DNA from 2 places in the uncultured Sneathiella sp. genome. Region 1 is predicted to be linked to the other one. Evidence: riboswitches for the same ligand, from Rfam matches in the RefSeq annotation. Region 1 holds a riboswitch; the other holds the start of a gene.

The links. A riboswitch is a leader RNA that binds a small molecule or an ion and turns the genes downstream of it on or off. The one in region 1 is predicted to bind glycine.
Positions count from the first base shown of each region.
Region 2: it holds a riboswitch for glycine, as region 1 does, so the genes downstream of both, AAC599_RS13995 (L-serine ammonia-lyase) here and gcvT (glycine cleavage system aminomethyltransferase GcvT) in region 1, are expected to answer to the same signal.

Region 1 covers NZ_CAXBKA010000005.1:121,245-132,414, forward strand. Annotated here, with positions in the region: gene AAC599_RS12830 (hypothetical protein) at 1-354, shown strand, start outside; gene thrB (homoserine kinase) at 372-1,337, opposite strand; gene ispH (4-hydroxy-3-methylbut-2-enyl diphosphate reductase) at 1,341-2,300, opposite strand; gene AAC599_RS12845 (hypothetical protein) at 2,627-3,121, shown strand; glycine riboswitch at 3,195-3,284, shown strand; glycine riboswitch at 3,288-3,393, shown strand; gene gcvT (glycine cleavage system aminomethyltransferase GcvT) at 3,457-4,566, shown strand; gene gcvH (glycine cleavage system protein GcvH) at 4,588-4,965, shown strand; gene gcvPA (aminomethyl-transferring glycine dehydrogenase subunit GcvPA) at 4,971-6,305, shown strand; gene gcvPB (aminomethyl-transferring glycine dehydrogenase subunit GcvPB) at 6,305-7,888, shown strand; gene AAC599_RS12870 (hypothetical protein) at 8,026-8,511, opposite strand; gene AAC599_RS12875 (hypothetical protein) at 8,511-9,002, opposite strand; gene AAC599_RS12880 (F0F1 ATP synthase subunit C) at 9,053-9,277, opposite strand; gene AAC599_RS12885 (F0F1 ATP synthase subunit A) at 9,330-10,067, opposite strand; gene AAC599_RS12890 (AtpZ/AtpI family protein) at 10,130-10,447, opposite strand; gene smc (chromosome segregation protein SMC) at 10,607-11,170, opposite strand, start outside.
Region 2 covers NZ_CAXBKA010000006.1:3,602-14,771, reverse strand. Annotated here, with positions in the region: gene boxC (2,3-epoxybenzoyl-CoA dihydrolase) at 1-487, shown strand, start outside; gene boxB (benzoyl-CoA 2,3-epoxidase subunit BoxB) at 489-1,913, shown strand; gene AAC599_RS14015 (cupin domain-containing protein) at 1,934-2,245, opposite strand; gene AAC599_RS14010 (glutathione S-transferase family protein) at 2,329-2,970, opposite strand; gene speD (adenosylmethionine decarboxylase) at 3,136-3,558, shown strand; gene speE (polyamine aminopropyltransferase) at 3,558-4,409, shown strand; gene AAC599_RS13995 (L-serine ammonia-lyase) at 4,414-5,886, opposite strand; glycine riboswitch at 6,036-6,122, opposite strand; gene AAC599_RS13990 (hypothetical protein) at 6,210-6,560, opposite strand; gene AAC599_RS13985 (nitronate monooxygenase family protein) at 7,070-8,041, shown strand; gene AAC599_RS13980 ((2Fe-2S)-binding protein) at 8,128-8,319, opposite strand; gene bfr (bacterioferritin) at 8,438-8,905, opposite strand; gene AAC599_RS13970 (MaoC/PaaZ C-terminal domain-containing protein) at 9,009-9,488, shown strand; gene AAC599_RS13965 (PaaI family thioesterase) at 9,491-9,949, opposite strand; gene AAC599_RS13960 (acyl-CoA dehydrogenase family protein) at 9,939-11,150, opposite strand.

The DNA of each region.
Region 1 (11,170 bases):
ATCCTGGAAGCAGTCGAGACAATTGAAGACAAAAGCGAAAGTCTTGAGTTGCATACGAGTTCTCCGGAAGAAATGGAAAGTCTGGAAGCAATAAGCAAGGCTGTAATGAAAATTTATGAGGCTTGCAATTTTCAGGACGTGACCGGCCAGCGTATTTCGAAGGTCGTTGCTACGCTCGGCTTTGTCGATGAACGGATTACCAAGATGATTGATATTCTCGGCGGGGAAGACGAACTGCAAGAACTGGAGGCAGAAGAGTTTAAACCGCAGTTCGATGAGGACGTGGAATTAAGCGGCCCGCAGCCGGAAGGTCATGAAATTTCGCAGGACGAGATTGATTCACTTTTCGACTGATGTGATTCGATCTTCAGTCATTCCAGGCCATATGCGGCGACGGACGTTACGGCCTGATGAAATTGAAGCTTTTTTAAATATTCATGCGGGTCTTTAGGTTTAACGAGCGCCCCTTCAACCTGATTGAGCCAGTCAAACAGCCGGGTGAGTAAAAACCGCACAGCAGCACCCCGACAAAGCAACGGCAGGAAATCAAGTTCTTGTTGGGAAAAATCGCGGACTTCCCGATAGCCATTCAATAGCTTCCGCGCCTTGGTGATATTAAAACTATCGTCGTTTTCAAAGCACCAGGCATTCAGACAGATCGCCAGGTCATATGCAAAAAAATCGTTGCAGGCGAAGTAATAGTCGATAACGCCGCTTACCCGGTCATTCAGAAAAAAGATATTGTCCGGAAAGAGATCCGCATGAATCACGCCGCTTGGCAGACCCGATGGCCAGTGAGCCTCAAGATAGCTAATCTCCGCCTCGATCTCTGGTAAAAGATCATCGGGCATGTTTCCATGGTCACTATCCTGGCAAGCCGTAAAAAGCGGCCGCCAATTTGAAACAGAGAGGGTATTCGCGCGCTGGAGTTTGAAGTCGCTGCCAATGGTATGCAGTTGCGCCAGGGTCTGCCCCAGTAATGCACAATGCTGGGGTGTGATACGCCGAACGGACCGGCCATCCAGGAATTCAATGATCGCGGCCGGACGCCCCGCAACTTCTTTGAGGTTCCGGCCATCCTTTGCCGAAATAGGGCGAGGCGATATAAATCCACCCGCCGCCAGATGTTCCATCAGGCCGAGAAAGAAGGGTAGGTCCTCTGCATGCACGCGCTTTTCATAGAGGGTCAGGATGAAATACCCGACCTCCGTATGGAGCAGGAAATTGGAATTCTCAACGCCTTCCGCGATACCTTTGCAGGAAAGTGCCTGTCCCAAATCATATTGCCCGAGCAGGCCGTCCAGCTCATCATCTGAAATTTCAGTGTAAACGGCCATGATTCAGGCGGCGCCTTCGCGTTCCAGGATCTTCGGCATCTTGAAAACAACCTGCTCCTGATTGGTCACGATTTCTTCCACGAACACTTCATACCGCCGGGAGAAAGCATCGACGACTTCCTCCACGAGGGTTTCAGGGGCAGATGCGCCAGCCGTAATGCCGATTGTGCCGATGTGACTAAATCGTTCCCATGGAATATCGGACGCACGCTGGACCATCGCAACCTCGGCGCAGCCGGATTTTTCAGCAACCTCTACCAGCCGCATGGAGTTTGACGAGTTCGGTGCGCCTATCACTAGAAGACCTTCGCAGCGCTCAGCCAGAATTTTCACCGCCGCCTGCCGGTTGGTTGTCGCATAGCAAATGTCTTCCTTCCTCGGACTCTCGATGTCCGGAAAGCGCTCTTTCAGGATGCCGACAATTTCCCGGGTTTCATCAACGGACAATGTTGTCTGGGTGAGATATGCGAGGCCCTTGCCGGGCTGTTTGGGCACAAATGCCCGCGCTTCGTCTGCCGTTTCCACCAGGGTTATTTTCCCCTCGGCAAGCTGTCCCATGGTTCCGATCACCTCAGGATGTCCACGATGCCCGATAAGGATTATTTCCTTATCGTCGCGTTCATGGCGCTCGGCCTCCCGATGTACTTTACTAACCAGTGGACAGGTCGCGTCAATATAGAACATTTTCCGATTCTCAGCCTCTGCCGGGACGGATTTCGCAACACCGTGTGCCGAGAAAATAACCGGCACATCTTTCGGGATATCCTTTAGCTCATCGACAAAGACAGCGCCTTTTTTTTCAAGATTTTCAACAACAAAGCGGTTATGCACGATTTCGTGGCGGACGTAGACCGGTGCGCCATACTTCTCGAGTGCCCGCTCGACAATCTGTATTGCACGGTCTACGCCGGCGCAAAATCCACGCGGTGCCGCCAGTAACAATGTGCGTTTTTCTGTGTTCATGCTCTTTCCGCTCCGGGTCACGTTTCACGATCAATATCGTGTCCCGGTGAAAACTTGCTTATTGCATCAGTCCATTCTAGATTTGCCGGACTCATACAACAGTTTCAAGGGTAATGCCATAACAAGGCGAGGTAAATTGAAATGACGACGACTATAGTGGTGTGGCAATTTCTTTACATGCTGATGGATAACGTCGTTGATTTGTCGCCCTGCAATAGAACTTATGTTAAAAATTAGTCTTTAAATTCTTCGGGATCCTAATGCCCTTGCTTAAATTTTTAAATAAACTTCCCCGTATGTCTGTACTGGCAGCCCCGTTGTTTTTGGTGTCAGCATGCAGCGGAAGTGTCGATACGGATATCTTCAGTATTTTCGGATCGTCTAAACCGCCTCTGCCTTGTCCAAGAGTGGAAGTCCTGCCGGGCGCGGAAACAATCACCCTGTTCCGGGAAGGAGAGGGACGTGACCTTGTTGATGTTCGGTTTGAGGGAATCATCGTGCCATTCAGCGGGCAGTGTCAGTATGTGGATGACGATACAGCGGTTGTCGTTGAACTGATCCTGCGCATCGGCGCGACCAAAGGTCCGGCGGCAGAGAGCCAGACAGAGGAATTTCCGTTCTTTGTGGCAATCGCCGAAAGGTCAGGGGAGATTATCGCCAAGGAAGTTTTCTACAGCCCGCTGGAAGTCGAGGAAGGGCGGCGGCGCGCGACCGTTCAGGAAGAACTGCAACAACGTATTCCGTTGACGGGGCTTAAAACCGGCGGTGACTATGTCATCATCATAGGGTTTCAACTGACCAGGGAGCAGTTGGAGCTTTAAAGCTGAAAATCTATAAAAGAGCATTACTTGTTTGACTAAACCAAAATCAGTCTTATTATTCATGCACATTCAGTCGATCCCCGCGGGAGAGATGGGCGTCTAAACCATCGCCGAAGGAGCAACCACCCCGGAAACTCTCAGGCAAACGGACCGCAGGGGGATGAAACTCTGGAAAGCAAATCACAGTTGTGATTTCACCGAAGGGGTAAGCGAGATGGTTGTCATTGTTGTGGCATCCATAATCGTCAAATCTCTCAGGTTATAAGACAGAGGGGGTAGGTTCCAGCAGAGCTAGCGTTGGGACATAGCCTTTTGTCTGAAACCGGGATTGACGTATGAGTGAAGCATCTACCGCTAAAAAAACTATCCTCCATGATCTGCATGTTGAATTGGGCGCGAAAATGGTGCCGTTCGCGGGATATGATATGCCTGTCCAGTATCCGACGGGAATCCTGAAGGAACATTTGTTCACCCGCGATTCTGCGGGGCTGTTCGATGTTTCTCATATGGGGCAGGTCGTTATATCCGGGGATGATCCTGCATCCGCGATTGAAGAATTAATTCCCGGTGATATCCAGGCGCTGGCCCCCGGTGAAATGCGATATAGCTTCCTCACCAATAATGAAGGCGGCATCTTGGACGATCTGATCGTGACGCGCCGAGAAAAGGACCTTTTCGTCGTTGTCAATGCCGCTTGCAAGGAGCAGGATATTGCCTTGCTGGAAAAGGGGCTTGCTGGCAAGGCGGAAGTCCGGGAGCTTGCCGACAGGGCGCTTGTCGCCTTGCAAGGGCCGAAAGCCACCGCTGTACTTGCACGGTATGCGGATGTCGTGACGAAAATGCCATTTATGACCTTCCGCGAAGTGTCTCTGGATGGAGTTCCCTGTTTTGTGACGCGTTCCGGTTATACCGGTGAAGACGGCTATGAAATTTCCATTCCCAATGAACATGCCGTTGCCTTTTGCCGGAAGTTACTGGCGGAGGATGAAGTTGCGCCAATCGGGCTTGGCGCGCGCGATTCGCTGCGGCTTGAGGCGGGGCTTTGTTTGTATGGACATGATCTGAATGAACAGACTACGCCAATTTCTGCCGGACTGCTCTGGGCGATTAGCAAGCGTCGCCGCGAGGAGGGCGGCTTCCCTGGCGCTGCCGTCATAAAGGCTGAAATCACGAATAAGCCGACAATGAAACGCGTCGGTATCGTCCCCGAAGGACGGGCGCCGGCGCGGGAACATACGGAAATTGCCGACGAAGATGGTAATGTGATTGGCGAAGTAACGTCCGGTGGTTACTCTCCCTGTCTGGAAGCTCCTATTGCAATGGGGTATGTACCGTTCGCATTCTCAGCGGTGGGTACGAAAATCAATTTGCTTGTCCGAGGAAAGGCGCGCGCTGCGACCATCGTAAAAATGCCTTTTGTCGAGCAGCGTTATTATCGAGGTTAATTTTCTAACGGAGTGTATTGAATGTCATACAGGTATACGGAAGATCACGAATGGGTGCTGCTGGAGGACGATGTGGCAACGATCGGCATCAGTGATTATGCTCAGGGGCAGTTGGGTGACGTGGTCTATGTGGAAGTTCCGGAAGTGGGTTCGGATATTGCGAAAGGTGACGAACTTGCCGTGGTCGAGAGCGTCAAGGCCGCATCAGAAGTCTACTCTCCTGTCAGCGGTGAGGTGATCGAGGTAAATGAAGACCTAGAAGGGTCGCCGACACTGGTCAACGAGGCGCCTCTGGAGGGGGGCTGGTTTGCAAAAGTAAAGGTAACGGACAGTACCGAAATTGATGACCTGATGGATGAAGACGCCTACAAAAGCTATGTCGAGGGTCTCGACGAATGAGATATATGCCCCATACCGCGGAAGAGCGGCGAGAAATGCTGGCAAAAATTGGAGTCCCGTCCATTGATGACCTCTTTGCGGATATTCCGCGAGACGCACGGCTCGAAGGCTTGCTTGACTTGCCGTTGCATGAGAGTGAAATGACGGTTGAAAGGAATTTCCGTACTCTTGCTGCAAAAAACCTGTCCCCATATATGACGCCCTGTTTTCTGGGAGCCGGGGCATATCAGCATCATGTCCCCTCGGTTGCCGATCACACAATACAGCGCTCCGAGTTTCTGACGTCATATACGCCGTATCAGCCGGAAATCAGCCAAGGCACGCTTCAGGCACTGTTCGAATTCCAGACCCAGGTGGCGATGATAACCGGGATGGAAGTCGCAAATGCGTCAATGTATGATGGTGCAACCTCCTGCGCGGAAGCGGTCTTGATGGCGTGCCGCGTAACCCGTCGCAAGAAGGCGATTATTTCGGGCAATTTGCACCCGCATTATCGGGATGTGACACGGACAACCTTGCAATTTACGGAATTCGAGACAAAAAACCTCCCGCCTGTATTGGAAGGCGACGAGGATTTTGATGAGCATATCGGATCAGACATTGCTTGTGTCGTTGTTCAGAATCCTGACTTCTTTGGTCGCGTCCAGGATTTTACGGCGCTCGCCGATAAATGTCATGAAGCCGGCACCCTTCTGATTGTTGTTGTTAATGAAGTTGTCTCGCTTGGTGTCATTATCCCGCCGGGCGACATGGGGGCGGATATTGTCGCGGGGGAAGGTCAATCCATCGGAGTGCCGCTATCATTCGGCGGCCCCTATGTTGGCTTGCTCGCCACGCGTCAGAAATATGTCCGCCAGATGCCAGGACGGCTTTGCGGGCAGACCGTAGATCAGGATGGCAAGCGCGGATTTGTCCTCACTCTTTCTACACGGGAACAGCATATCAGGCGCGAGAAAGCGACCAGCAATATTTGTACAAATGCGGGGCTCTGCTCCCTGGCCTTTACAATACATATGAGCCTTTTGGGCGAGACCGGTTTTATGAAGCTGGCAAGGCTCAATCATTCTCAGGCTGTGACGCTGGCAGAGAAACTTGAGGCGATAGACGGCGTTGAAATCGTCAATGATACTTTCTTCAATGAGTTTACCGTCCGGCTTTCCGACGATGCGTCATCTGTTGTCGAGAAACTGGCGGCAAAAGACATATTGGGCGGTGTGCCGGTTTCTCGCCTGATCCCGGATAATCCAGATATGTCTAACCTGCTGCTTGTAGCAGCGACGGAAACCTGCTCCCTCTCAGATATGGATCAATTTGTCGCTGCGCTGGAGGAGGTGCTCTGATGTTGAATAATAAAGGTCGCCCAACCCAGCCTGCAGCTATTGATGACACGGGTCTGCAAATGGAGACATATACCGGTAACAAGGGACTGGAACTCGAATCCCCTCTTATCTTCGAACAGGGGGTGCCTGGACGCATCGGTGTGGATATGGCGGAGCCGGAAACTGCCAAAAGCCGTCTTGGCGGATTGGATCGGAAGGATCCGATCGGAATGCCCGATCTCTCAGAGCCGCAGGTGCTTCGGCATTTTGTGCGGTTAAGCCGACAGAACTATGCCATTGATTCAGGCTTTTACCCTCTTGGCTCCTGCACTATGAAGCATAATCCGCGGATCAACGAAAAGGTTGCCCGTCTTGTGGGCCTTGGGGACCTTCATCCCATGCAACCGACCAGTACGGTACAGGGCGCACTGGAAATTATCGACAGCCTTGCTCATTGGTTGAAAACGATCACAGGAATGCCGGCAGTTGCCATGTCTCCTGCCGCAGGCGCTCATGGAGAGCTTTGCGGCGTTATGGCCATTCGTGCTGCCCATGAAGCGAGAGGAGAGGCACGTACGCGTATCCTGGTGCCGGAATCGGCACATGGGACCAATCCGGCTACTGCTGCTCTTTGTGGCTATAAAGTGGAGGCAGTTCCGGCACGAAAAGACGGAAGGATGGACCTTGACGCCTTTGCCGCCAAGCTGGGCCCGGATGTAGCAGGGGTAATGCTGACGAATCCCAATACTTGCGGCCTGTTTGAGACGGACGTGAAGAAGATTGCCGATCTGGTTCACGAGGCCGGTGGCTACTTCTATTGTGATGGAGCAAACCTTAACGCCATTCTGGGGCGGGTGCGTCCGGGTGACCTTGGCGTCGATGCCATGCATATCAACCTGCACAAAACCTTTTCGACACCGCATGGCGGCGGTGGCCCGGGTTCCGGCCCTGTCGTCTTGTCTGACGCGCTGGCGCCCTTTGCGCCGGTTCCCTTCGTTACCCATGGTAAGGATGGCTTTGATTTGGTTGAGCAGACGGAAGGAGCCGCGCAGCAAAGTTTTGGCCGAATGAAGGGATTCCATGGCCAGATGGGTATGTTTATTCGGGCCCTCGCCTATATGCAGAGCCATGGGGCAGATGGCCTAAGGCAGATTGCTGAAGATGCCGTTCTGAATGCCAACTATGTAAGGGTAGGGCTTCAGGACAAGCTGCACTCTCCGTTCCCCGGAATTTGTATGCATGAAGCCTTGTTCGATGACAGCACTCTCAAAGGCACAGGTGTCACTACGCTGGATCTGGCGAAGGCGATGATCGACGAAGGTTATCATCCGATGACCATGTATTTCCCGCTTGTTGTCCATGGGGCGATGCTGATTGAGCCAACAGAGAGCGAATCGCGTCAGACGCTCGATCTGTTTATTGGCGCCATGAGTCATCTGCTTGAAAAAGCTAAAGCGGGAGAAGCAGATGATTTTATTGCCGCACCGCATTTTGCCCCTCGGCGACGGCTTGATGAAACCGGTGCCGCCCGCAATCCCGTATTGCGCTGGACGGCATCGGAAAATTCAGACAACGCTGGCATAGCCCTTTCTGCAGCATCCTAAGCCTCCCTTCGTTTGCTGCATACTATAGCCTCGCCTTAAATGGCGGGGCTTTTTTCTTGTGTCAGCGGTAAGGGATCTCGGGCACAAAAAAAGCCCCGTAGAAGCTACGAGACTTTGATTGTTGAGTTTCTCTTCAGCTAATTGAGCTGCTTTTCAAGCCCGGAGATGGACTGATCAATAAGGGCATCAGCCTTATCACCCTTGAGGCCATCCTGCATCAACTTGGTTGCGGCCGCGATCGCAACGTCAACGGCAATCCCCTGAACCTCGGCAACGGCTTTTTCCTCAGCCTGGCGAATCTTGATTTCTGCCAGCTCCTGACGACGTGCCAGGTTTGCCTCAAGCTCCTTGATGCTTTCCTTTCGCAGGATTTCCGCATCTTCCTTGGCCCTAGCAACGATATCTTCTGCGGTCTGCATGGCATCATGTTGCCGGCGCTGATAGTCTGCGAAAAGAGCCTGCGCATCCTCCCGCAGTTTCTTTGCTTCTTCCAGTTCGCTCCGAATCTTGTCGGCACGCGCATCCAGCTGCTTGGCAACCAGTGGCGGTACCTTGAAGTAGACAAGGAGGGCAATAAAGCCAAGAAACGCGATAGCGACCCAAAATGCGGGATCTTGTAGCATCAGGCGTCTCCCTTCATGCTTGCGGCAACCGCAGTCTCGACATCCTTATCGGAAACATCAAGAGCAACAAGTTTGGTTACAGCGGATTTAGCCGTATCGGCCGCGATTTCACGGACGTGACTAAGCGCTGTTTCCTTGGCTTGGCGGATACTTGCCTCGGCGGCCTTGGCTTTCTTGGCTAATTCCGCATCCAGTTCCGCCTTACTGGCTTCCTGTTCCTTGGCCATGGACGCCTTCAGCTCGGAAACGATCCCATGGGCTTTAGAGCGGGCCTGAGAAAGAGCTGCCTCATAGTCAGCTTTCGCCTTGTCTGCGTCTTCACTCAGCCGTTTTGCTTCTTCCAGATCCGACGTAATACGATTCTGCCGGCTTTCCAGAACATCTGAAATGCCGGGTATCGCCACCTTCGCCATCAGGAAATACAGGATGACAAATGTGATTGCGAGCCATATTAGCTGCGGCGGAAAATCTGCAATATTAAGTTGCGGCATACCGGCTCCTTAATCCAATCGATCGGTAATCTTTCGATGAGAAAGTTTGATTAACCGAACAGGATCAGGAATGCGATAACCAGCGCGAACAGCGCAACAGCTTCTGTCAGGGCAAAGCCGAGCAGAACGTTACCGAAAACTTTCGGAGCAGCAGCGGGATTACGCAAAGAGCCAGAAACGTAGGATCCGAAGATATTTCCGATACCTACGCCCACACCTGCAAGTGCGATAGTCGCAAGGCCGGCACCGATCATCTTAGCGGCTTCTAATTCCATAATATTCTTCCTTCTAAATCAAGAACAACCAAAGTTGAAGATTAACGAAAACTCAATGATGCAGGTGAAGCGCATCGTTAAGATAGAGGCATGACAGAATGGCAAACACATAGGCCTGCAAAAAGGCGACGAGGAATTCCAAGCCTGTCAGGACAACGATAAATCCGAGTGGCAGCCAGCCGAGGTAAAGGCCGAGACCGACAACAAATCCGCCAAATACTTTCAGCAGCGTATGACCGGCCAACATATTGGCGAAAAGTCGGACAGACAGGCTGATGGGGCGGACAAAGTAAGAAATAATCTCGATCGGGACCAGAATGATCAGCAGGGCAACCGGTACGCCGCTCGGGACGAAAAAGGTCAGAAACTTGAACCCATGCTTGAAAATACCGATAAGCGTCACACCGATGAAGACAACCGCGGCCAGTGCAAATGTCACGATAATCTGACTGGTCACCGTAAAGGTATAGGGGATCATTCCAAGCAGGTTACAGAACAGCACGAACATGAACAGAGTGAAAATGAAGGGGAAGTATTTCCGGCCTTCAGATCCGACATTGTCCTTGACCATATTGGCGATGAATTCATAGCTGAGCTCGGCCATGGACTGCATTCGCCCCGGCACCATGGCCCGGCCCCGCATGCTCAATGTCAGGAACAGGGTCACCGCAGCAATGGCGATTACCATAAAAAGGGAGGCGTTTGTAAAAGAGACATCAAGGCCGCCAACGTTCATTTCAACAAGGCGCTTAATCTCGAATTGCGCAAGAGGGCTATGTTCTGCCGCCACGATGCTGTTCCCGTTCTACTGTTTCAACTTTCCCAAGATATCCGCCATGAAGAGCTCGATATCTATTCCTCAAATTCACCGCTATTCATGCGTCTGGCAACCTTTATGACGTTGTATAGACCAACGGCGGCGCCGACAATCAAAAATACCAGCATCACCCAGGGCTTCGTGTCCAACCATTTGTCGAGCAACCAGCCAAACCAGCCACAAACCAATAACGCGGCGACCATCTCTACTGACAGCCTCCAGGCTTTGCCCGCGCCTGCGCTTCGCTCTACCTTCAAGTCGCTGCGTTGCCAGGATGCCTGTTCCTGTTTCTGCCGCGCCTTTTTCAGCCGAGCGCTGAAATCTTCTTCCGAGGGAGGTCCAGGTTCATTCATTTATGTCTCCTGACAGGTAGCTCATTGCTGCCCATCCACCCCTACAGAAAGCGCGGGAAACATACGGTCTGCCCCCTTGGGTGTCAAGACCTTACGGGCCGCTTTTTCGACAGTTTTTAAATTGCCGTTATTCGGTGTTGTTGTAAGGCCATAATGGGCTTATGCAGCGCTTTCGGTAATCTCCTTGGCTTTCTCAAGATCGACGGAGACCAGCTGTGAAATTCCCCGCTCCATCATCGTCACGCCAAACAGTCTGTCCATCCGCGCCATTGTGATGGGATGATGTGTTATGACAAGAAACCGCGTGTCAGATTCCCGGGCGATACTCTCAAGGAGATGACAGAGTCGTTCGACGTTAACGTCGTCAAGCGGTGCGTCTACCTCGTCCAATACGCATATCGGCGCCGGATTGGTGAGGAACACTGCAAAGAGCAACGCCACGGCGGTTAACGCTTGCTCCCCACCGGATAGCAGCGACATGAGCTGAAGTTTTTTGCCGGGCGGGCTCGCCATAATTTCCAGGCCAGCGGCTAACGGATCGTCAGATTCCGTCAGGGTCAGATGCGCCTGACCACCACCAAAAATCTGCTTGAACAACTCCTGAAAATGCTGATCGACCTTCGTAAAGGCGGTCAGCAGCCTTTCCCGGCCTTCCTTGTTAAGTCCGGCAATACCCTGCCGGAGTCGTGCAATGGCCGCGAGGAGGTCTTCACGCTCGTTCGT
Region 2 (11,170 bases), on a different contig from region 1:
GGCCCTCGCTGCCGACCGGATTTACATGCTGGATATTGCGGAGGAAGATGGCAATCCACCTCATATCGCATTAAGCACTATGAATTTTGGATCTTACGAGGCGGTGAATGGACTGGCCCGTCTCTCCCGGCGCTTCTACGAAGATGAGGCCGTCCTTAATGTCCTGAAACAACAAACCGGCGAAGAGATCGATGCAATAGAGGCGGAGGAAAAGGGTCTGGTAACTTTCATCCCTGATGACATCGATTGGGAGGATGAAATCCGCCTGCTGATAGAGGAGCGTGCCAGCTTGTCACCGGATGCCCTTACCGGGCTTGAGGCGAACTTGCGCTTCGGTGGAGCGGAGACGGCGGCGACCAAGATATTTGGCCGTCTCTCCGCCTGGCAGAACTGGATTTTCAATCGCCCCAACGCTGTTGGCGAAAAGGGCGCCCTTAAACTGTTCGGCAGCGGGACCAAGGCTGAATTTGACAAGAGGAGAGTGTAGGGTGGCAATAAACTATCAGGAAAGAATCCCCAACAATGTCGATCTCAGTAATGACCGCCGCCTCCAGCGGGCACTTGAGCACTGGCAACCGCGCTTCCTTGACTGGTGGCAGGAGCTGGGACCGGAGGGTTTCCAGACGAGCGATGTCTATCTTCGCACGGCGACCTCGGTTGATGCCAAGGGATGGGCGACGTTCGGCGCGGTAAAGATGCCGGAATATCGCTGGGGCATCTTTCTCGCAGATCAGGAGCAAGACCGCACCATCGGTTTTGGCGATGATTTTGGTAAGCCGGTGTGGCAGCAGGTCCCCGGCGAATATCGCTCTATCCTCCGTCGTTTGATCGTAACACAAGGCGATACGGAGCCAGCTTCGGTAGAACAGCAGCGCCTTCTTGGGCAGACATGCCCTTCTCTTTTTGATCTGCGGAACCTGTTCCAGGTCAATGTGGAGGAAGGGCGGCATCTCTGGGCGATGGTGTATCTGTTGCATGCCTATTTTGGGCGGGATGGCCGTGAGGAAGCGGAAGATCTTTTGATGCGTCATTCCGGTAGTGAGGATAACCCGCGCATTCTTGGCACGTTTAACGAGCCGATCAGCGAATGGCTTTCCTTCTTCATGTTTACTTATTTTACCGACCGTGACGGGAAATATCAGCTCAAGTGCCTGGCTGAATCATCCTTCGATCCGCTGGCGCGGACCTGTCAGTTCATGCTGACAGAGGAAGCGCATCACATGTATGTCGGGGAAACTGGCATAACCCGAATTATCAAGCGCACATTGGAGGTCATGACCGAACTGAAGACGGATGATCCGGCAATATTGCGTAAAGCTGGTGTTGTCGATCTGCTAACCCTTCAGCGGTATGTGAACTTCTGGTTCTCCTCCTGCATGGATCTGTTCGGAGCAGAGATCTCGTCGAACGCAGCGATTACCTTTGCGAACGGCATCAAGGGGCGTCCGGACGAGAGATCTTTTGGGGATCATGTCGAGCGGGACACAAGTCTGCAGATTGAAAAGCCGGATGGTAGTGGCGGTATTCTGTCAGAAGAGATTTCGGTGCGAAGCGCTATCAATGATCAGGTTCGTGCTGCCTATATCAAGGATTGCATGGTCGGCGTGACGCGCTGGAACCGGTTGATAAAGAAAGCTGGCTTCGATTTTACCATAGAGCTGCCGTCAAGCCGGTTCCGGCGGCAAATCGGGTTCTGGTCAGACGTCGTCACTGATCCGAAGGGTGATTTTATATCGGCTGCGGAATTTCAGCGCCGCCAGGATGAGTTTCTTCCTTCCGAAAGTGATCGCGCTTATGTTCATAGCCTGATGCAGCAAGTGATAGAGCCGGGTAAGATGGCAGGCTGGATCGCCGCTCCGGATCGCGGTATCAATAACATGCCGGTTGATTATGAGTATGTAAATCTGCAGTAAGTGAGATTTTGAGACGGGGGTCAGATGCTGCCTTCCGTTTCGATCACCAGAATTCGGGCAGGCGTTATCGGAACAGCTTTATGCTCATCGCCTGCTTCCGCATGGAAAATATCACCGGGAGAGAGCGGTAGAATCTTTTCTTGACCGTCCTCTCTTACATGCATATCGACCTTGCCATCCAACAAGACGAAGATCTCTGGTCCATCATTCACATGCCAGATATAGGGTTGATCTGTCCAGTGAAGGCGAACGGTGGCGTTTGGTATCTTCTCGATATCAAACGCATCCCATGCATCTTCACCTTCAAATTCAGTTGGCCTGATTAGACGCATTTTGATTTCCTGTTTGTCAATTTTTCTGGATCAAAACCCTGCCTATCCCTAGCTCATGCATGATTAGGCTATTCTGACTTCTTCTATGATTTTTCTGATGATAGAATCGGTCGTGTTGAAATAGTGCTCGGTCGCTCTTTTATATGATCCCACCAATGGGTCAATTTTGGATAGCGAATGAACATAGCGGCGCCTTCAGGCACCATCAGGAAATAATCAATCATCGGGATGACATGCGCATCTGCTAGTGAGTAGCTCGGGGCGGCGATATATCCTGCATCACATACTAACTTTTCAAGGGCAGCGAGGACAGGCGCGCTCTCTTGCAAACCTTCGTTCAGCATAGCTTCATCTATTTCTTCCTTGAAGGTGGAACTGAAGACTTTCCGGACAAGCGGCCAGTAGCCGTAGCTGTCGATGATCGCGATGATCTGCCGCATTCTGGCCCGCTCAGGGGCGGCATTGGGTTGCAGCGACGGCCCGTTGAAGGCTTCGTCCAGATACTGCGTTACCGGACCGGTCTCATAAAGTGTAAAATTCCCATGGCGTATGGTTGGCACTCTTTTGAAGGGATGGATATTGAGATAGCGTGCCGGGACATCGCTTGCGAAAGGGTTGATTTCATGGGTTTCGAAATCGATTCCCTTTTCGGCAAGAACGATCCTGACAATCCGGGAATAGACGCTGAATTTATAGCTGAACAGTTCGATCTTTCTATCGGACATTTGGATAGCCTGCCGGTGATGGGACTTTACTGTTTTTCATCTTGCGCTGATTGGTGGTGGAAACACAAGTAAAGTTGCCACTTTTCTCTTGCACTTATGGATCATCTCGGCGATAACGCGACACCTTGTTTTGGTGATGGCAGAACGGCTTTTTCACGGGTAGAAATGCTGAAAAATATCAGGAAAAATGACGGAATTGACGACGCAGACGAGGTGCGGGTTGACTATTTCGTCCATAAGGACGGACTGACATTTGCGGGTACCCATTTGATTGTCGATCTCTGGCAGGGAGAGGGCTTTAATGATCCCGATCTCATCGAGAGCACATTGCGACGCTCAATTGATGCGGCCGGGGCTACCTTGCTGCATTTCCATATTCACGCATTTGAACCGGACGGCCTCTCTGGCGTTGCGGTATTGGCGGAAAGCCATATCAGTTTTCACAGCTGGCCCGAACGAGACTTTATGGCTCTGGATATTTTTATGTGCGGCAAGGCTGACCCTTATAGAGCCATTCCGGTACTGAAAGAGGCGTTCAAGCCGGGCACGGTTCAGGTCAATGAGATAAAGCGGGGAATTGTCAGTTGATGGAGCTCTTCGATGAGGGGTTGCATTCTGGTGTTAATCTCGCGCTCAATGTCGAGAGGGTGATCTACCGCGAGAAGACCGATCTTCAGGATCTGGTTATATTCGAGAATAGTCAGTTCGGACGGGTCATGTCCCTTGATGGCGCGATCCAGACGACGGAAAATGACGAATTCATCTATCATGAAATGTTTGTGCATGTCCCGCTTCTTGCCCATGGCAAGGCGCGCCGCGTCCTTGTGATTGGCGGCGGAGATGGCGGCGCGGCGCGGCAGTTGATGAAACATAAGAATATTGCGGTTACACTGGTTGATATTGATCGTACAGTTATTGAACTCAGCAAAAAATATATGCCATCCGTCTCTGGCGGGGCCTTTGATGATCCTCGGCTTGAGCTTGTGATTGCGGATGGCTGTCAATTCGTCAAAGAAACAGACGCGCGCTGGGATGTGATAGTTATCGACAGCACGGATCCGCACGGCCCGGGTGAAGTCCTTTATACAGAGGAATTCTATGGCGACTGTAAGTCATGCCTGAGCGAAGGGGGCATCATCATCACCCAGAACGGCGTCCCGTTTGTTCAGGAGAACGAGCTCAGGGAAAGTTACGATCGGCTGGGCCGTTTATTCAAGGATGTGACCTTTTACCTTGCCGCCATCCCGAGTTACGTTGGCGGTGTTATGGCCTATGGGTGGGCGACGGATGAGACAGGCCATCGCCGGGCCGACCTTGCCAAATTGGCGCAGCGATATATCGACGCAGAAATAGAAACGGAATATTATACACCGGAAGTCCATCAGGCCGCTTTCGCGCTGCCGCTTCATATTCAGAAGATGCTGACGCGGGAACGTTAAGCCGTTAGCATTCCACCACATTCACGGCAAGCCCGCCTTGTGAGGTTTCCTTATACTTGCTGAGCATGTCGACGCCGGTTTGTCGCATGGTCTCGATTACTTCATCAAGGGAGACAACGTGAACGCCATCCCCGGACAGCGCCAGGCGGCAGGCGTTGATTGCCTTCATGGCACCCATGGTGTTTCTTTCGATACAGGGAATCTGAACAAGCCCGCCGATGGGATCGCAGGTCAGACCGAGATTATGTTCCATCCCGATCTCCGCCGCGTTTTCTACCTGCTCATTCGTCCCTCCGAGAACGGCGGTCAGCGCCCCTGCAGCCATGGAGCAGGCAACCCCGACTTCTCCCTGACACCCCATCTCTGCCGCTGAGATCGAAGCGCGCTTCTTATAGATTGCGCCAATTGCAGCAGCCGTCAGCAGGAAGTCACGGCTTCCCTCTTTGGTGACACCCGGACAGAACCGCTGGTAATATTTAAGGACAGCCGGGATCACACCGGCGGCCCCGTTTGTGGGGGCGGTGACAACGCGGCCGCCTGCGGCATTTTCCTCATTGACAGCCAAAGCATAAAGATTGACCCAATCGAGGACAGTCAGCGGGTCGCGCGATGCCCGTTCCGGGTTTTCCATCAGGTCTTTATAGAGTTTGTTGGCGCGCCGCTTCACATTCAGGCCACCGGGTAATACGCCTTCCCCCTCGCATCCGCGCTTTATGCAGCTGATCATGGCGTCATTCACATCATCCAGAAAGGCGAAAGTCTCCTCTTCTGACCGCCAGCTGCCTTCATTTGCAAGCATCATCTCTGCGATGCTCAGCCCGCTTTCCTTCCCCAAGGCGAGCAATTCATCGGCCGATGTAAAAGGGTAGGGCAGGCGGATGTTATGGCCACGGGTTTCTGCACGGTCCCCTTCGTTATGCGAGACGACATAGCCACCGCCGACGGAAAAATAGTCCTGGCAGAATAATTCCTCCCCGTCCTTGCTGTATGCATAAAAACGCATGCCGTTTGAGTGTTCAGGCAGGAGCTTATCTTTTAGGAACAGGAGGCTTTGATCTTCATAAAAAGGAATGGCGTGCGTACCATTGAGTGAGAGCGTCCCGGCTTTCCGAATTTCGGCGATCAGGGGCTGAACTTCCTCCGGATCCACAGTGGAAGGGCGTTTGCCGCTTAGTCCGAGAAGGATGGCAATGTCGGTCGCATGCCCATGCCCGGTGAGCGCGAGGGATCCGTATAGCTCCACAAGAAGCCGGTCCGTTATTAGGAGCAGACCTTCACTGTTCAGCCGGTCGGCAAACCGTTTCGCGGCGCGCATGGGTCCCACTGTATGGGAACTCGACGGGCCAATGCCAATCGTATAAAGATCGGTGACGCTTATATTGACGTCCATTTGCGACGTCGGGTTTACGGAACTTGTTGGCTTTGATGGCACAACGGGTGTGACATTACCAAGGCTGGTTTTGGGAGTTGTCGTCATCTCGGGCACCCTTCCTCACTCCGGTGAAAATCACCAACGCGCTAAATGATGCCCCCTCTGTCCGGGTACCTGAAAGATTGCGCCGGAAAATTCCAGCTTACCTCTTCGGTGATGCGCCTTATATGGCAGACGCATTCTCTCCAGAGCCTTTTGTCCTGACGGTACAGGTGCCTGAGAGTTTCCGGGGCGGTTGCTCCTTCGGCGCCGGAAAGCCCGGTCTCTCCCATCAGGAAATTCAAGGTATGCCGATCATCGAGCGGCAAGTACAGCAACCTTAGGTATGGTATCTGATTAATGTCAAGCGTTGGATGTAGGGTTGAAGCTCAACGGGTACCGTATTTCAGGACCCACAGAGGTAACAATGCCGCAACGTCAGGGCTCTTCTCGTCCAGTTCAATTGCTGTTGTCATATTATGTGTATCGACACGGACAATCCGTCCCCCGAAGCGGCACATTTCCGGAGAGCCAACAGGGCCGATAATCCCTTGCACAGGTTCGTCCAGCTCTATCCGATCCGGAACGCCGTTTATCATCATGCCGTCAAGGGACCAGTTTTCTGTTGAAAACTGCGTTCCATCTATCTCGACACTCAGCACAGGATTGGAGACCCGGAAGGCTCCACGTTTTTCAAATCTGTTCTCAACCGACAAGTCATTCACTTCAGCATGCAGCACGATTCTCTCCATAAAAATTAGTTCGGCGATCAATATGCAGTGTTCGTGCCAGAACGAGACCGGCATAAAACATAATGGTTTCCATACCCTGCGGCGAAAATGATGCGAAGACACTAGTGCCGGGATTTAAAGGTGGGCAAGAATGTCCCGATAGGAGGAAAATATTTGCCTTACATTTATGTTACCGGGCCTTTTACGCGTTACTTTGACAAGCAAAAGAGAATCAAAATCATCATAAAACGTGGTTGAGATTCAATTTCAGGGCGATTTCTCGCTAACCCTGACTCAGGTGTAGATTTTTTTCATATTCGACCGAAAGTAATAATATTCTGTTTTGAAACGATTTTTCGTAATAATGCTGCAAGTGCGAACATAAAAAATGAAATTTTGTCAATAATGACAATTTGTCATCTTTGAAAAATCCTGCTAATAATCGCCGCAAGCCGGGTAACTGGGCGGAAGATCCAAGCTTGGCTAAACTTTCCAATGAACTAGGAGTCATCCTTTACATGTCAATGCCAGCTGTTCTGGAGGGGCGACTTTCTCTTCCGGTCATTGCATCACCAATGTTTATTGTTTCGAATCCGGAACTGGTGATTGCGCAGTGTAAGCAAGGCATTGTTGGCTCCTTTCCGGCACTGAACGCGCGACCGGCCTCTCAGCTTGACGAATGGCTGCACCAGATAAAGACGGAACTCGCGGAATATGCGGAAGCCAATCCGGATAAGAAGGTGGCCCCTTTCGCGGTTAATCAGATTGTTCACGCATCTAATTCCCGGCTAGATGAGGATGTTGCTCTTTGCGTGAAGCATGAGGTGCCCATCATTATCACCAGTCTCAGGGCGCCGAACGAAGTCGTGGAGGCGATACATTCCTATGGCGGTATTGTGCTCCATGATGTGACAACCATTCGTCATGCGCAAAAAGCGTTGGAGGCTGGCGTTGACGGGTTGATCCTCGTTTGTGCGGGTGCCGGCGGGCATGCCGGGAGGTTAAGCCCCTTCGCGCTGGTATCTGAGGTTCGGCAGTTTTTTGACGGCCCTATTGCCCTCTCTGGCGCGATTGCGAACGGACGTTCCATTCTCTCGGCGCAGGCGATGGGGGCGGACCTTGCCTATATGGGCAGCGCCTTCATTGCGACGAAGGAAGCAAACGCGGTTGACGATTACAAGGCCATGATTGTAGAAAGCACGGGCGAAGACATCGTGTATACCAATACATTCACCGGCGTTCATGGAAACTATCTCCGTCCGAGCGTTGTTCGCGCAGGGTTGGATCCGGAAAATCTGCCGGGGGCCGACAAAAGCCGCATGAATTTCGGGAGTGGCGGTACCGGTAAGTCCAAGGCGTGGAAGGATATTTGGGGTTCCGGACAGGGAATTGGCAGTGTCGGTGATGTGCCGAGCGTTGAAGAATATGTGAACAGGTTAAAAGAACAGTATGCCCAGGCCAAGGCTGAAATCAATAATAAGGCCATGTAGACTGAATTTATCCCTCACCCCTTTGGGGTGGGGGTAATTTCTTCATAATTTCCAACAAAATTGAACGAGTATAAATGCCGCGCACATTAGCTGCGGGCAGTTGTCACCATACCGCCGTTCGAGGTTTCGCGGATGATTTCCCGGATATGAACAGAGCATTTTGCGCATTGCGGAGCAGCGCCAAGTAGTTCATATACGTTGGCAATACGTTGTGCGCCGGAAGCAACCGCCGTTTTTACGTCGCGATCCGTCAATCCATTACAGAGGCAAATGTACATTGCGCGTATCTTCTTTATTAAAAGTGCCAATCATTCTTAAAAGCTAGTAACTTTGCGAATAGTTGTCAATAGCAATGAACTTTCGGCGCGCGCTTTTTACCTCATATCATATATTTTCCTATGATGTCTGCGACTGAATATAGTTTTCCAGCCCCATTTTACCGATCAAGCCACGCTGTGTTTCCAGCCAGTCAATATGCTCCTCCTCAGATTCCAGGATATCGACCAGTAAATCACGTGAAACATAGTCCTGCTTGCTCTCGCAGTCTTTAATCGCGCTTTTGAGATCAACATGAGCTCCATGCTCCATTTTGAGATCGCACTCAATGATTTCCTGTACATCCTCACCGATCATGAGCTTGCCGAGATCCTGCAAATTCGGCAGACCTTCCAGGAAGAGTATGCGTTTGATGAGCTTGTCCGCATGTTTCATCTCATCAATGGATTCGTGATACTCTTTTTCCCCCAGTTCGCCGAGACCCCAGTCTTCGAGCATGCGGGCATGGAGAAAATACTGATTGATTGCCGTCAATTCGTTTTTCAAGATGACATTCAGATGCTTGATAATTGACGTGTCGCCTTTCATAAAACCCTCCTTGTGTATTTACGCTCAGTCCAGTAACTATATCGAAGGGCGACAGTTTAATAAATGCTGTAAAAAAAGACTTGTTGAACAAGCGAGGCGAGAAATGTCGGAAAAGCCGTTTAATCCAGAAAACCATAAATATGCCGAGGCAAGCTATTTTGAGGACCTCTCGGTTGGTCAACGGTTCCATATTCCGTCCCGGACATTGCGGGACGCTAATTTTTCGGCGTTTCAGGCGGCTTCGGGCGACAATCACCCCATCCATTATGATCTTGAATATTGCAAGTCTCAGGGCCATCCGGAATTGCTTGCCCATGGTTTTCAGGTGCTGATACAAACTGCTTCCGGTGCAGGTGTATTTCCACATGTTATCGGCGAGGCGCTTGTTGCCTTTATCGATCAGTCATCAAAATTTCTGGGGCCCGTCTATTACGGGGATACGGTCTATCCGGAGTTGGTGATTACCGACTTGAAAGAACAGAAATCGACGGGTGTCGTGACCGTACGCTCCACGATCTATAATCAGCGCCGTGAGCTTGTCCTGGAGGGAGAGCAGCGGTATCTGGTTCGGCGGAGGAAGTAGCGTTACATTACCTGCTGAAGTTTGAAATTTCGGGTTGAGGCCAGAACCGAACCGCAGAGCTGTTCCGCACCATCTTTAACGACAAAAACATCCGCAGCGCCGACGGAAATGTTGCGGCCGTTCTGTAGCACACGCCCGCGGGCAATAACTTTTTCGCCCCGCGCCTGCGCTGTCATTTTCACTGTGAAATCAAGCGTGGCACAGGCCCAGCCGGCAGGCAGGAGCGAGTTGCAGGAGCTTACCGCAGCGATATCGCCGACTGTGCCGATAAAGGACGCGGGAAAGAGATCCGGTGGTGTCGACAAGGCTGTCTGAAAGGGAGCTTCAATGACAATCTGCCCGGGTGTTTCATCCAGCACTGCAACACCATAACTCTGCACGAATGGCATCATGGGAAGGAAAGCGGAGGGTTTTGCCAACCCCTCCGATTCGGCTGATATCTCTGCTTCCTTATGCGGCATAGCGACGGACCATCTGTTTGCCGAGGGAGGACATATGGACCTGATCCGGTCCGTCTGCGAGCCGGACTGTCCGGGCATAAGCGAAAGCTTCCGCAAGGAACGTGTCCTGACTCAGCCCCATCGCGCCGTGAACCTGAATTGCTCGGTCAATGACAGTCTGGGCCATTGTCGGCGCTGTAATTTTGATCATGGCGATCAGGTCTCTTGCCTCCTTGTAAGAGACGTCATCCATCCGCGCCGCGGCTTTGAGCGTGAGAAGGCGGGCCTGCTCTATCTCGCAGGCGGACTTGGCGATATCTTCTCGAATGGATCCTTGCTCGCTCAGCTTCTTGCCGAATGCGACACGGTTCTCCGCGCGGATGCACATCAGCTCCAACGCCCGCTGGGCACAACCGATCAGGCGCATGCAATGATGGATGCGACCGGGACCAAGACGCCCCTGCGCGATAGCGAACCCTTCGCCTTCCGCGCCGATAATATTGGACACCGGAACGCGGACATTTTCCAGGAGAACTTCCGCATGGCCATGCGGGGCATCATCGGAGCCGAGCACTTTCAATGGCCGAATGAGCGTGACGCCCTTGGTGTCAACAGGCACAAGTATCTGGGACTGCTGCGTATGGCGCGGGGCGTTGACGTCGGTCTTGCCCATTACGATCATGATTTTGCAGCGGGGATCCAGAACGCCGGACGTCCACCATTTGCGCCCGTTTATGACATACTCGTTTCCCTGGCGATCTATGGTGCATTGGACGTTTGTCGCATCGGAGGAGGCAACAGCAGGTTCCGTCATGGCAAATGCAGACCGAATCTCGCCATTCAGGAGCGGGACAAGCCATTCATCCCGCTGTGCCTGCGTTCCATAGCGGGCGAGCACCTCCATATTGCCGGTGTCCGGGGCGCTGCAGTTGAAGGCTTCCGAGCCGATGAGAGAACGCCCCATAATTTCGGCGAGCGGAGCATATTCCAGGTTGCTCAGGCCCGCGCCGTAATCCTCAAACTCCGCGAGAAATAGGTTCCAGAGACCTTGCGTCTTCGCCTTCTTCTTCAACTCTTCCATAACAGGCGGTATGGTCCATCGGTTGTCAGACTTCTCTATAAAGTCATGGAATTCGGCCTCTGCCGGATAAACATTTTCTTTCATAAAGCCTTCGACACGACTCACCAGATCATCGACTTTTTCGGTAAAGTTAAATTTCATTTCCTTGCCCTCATAAATAT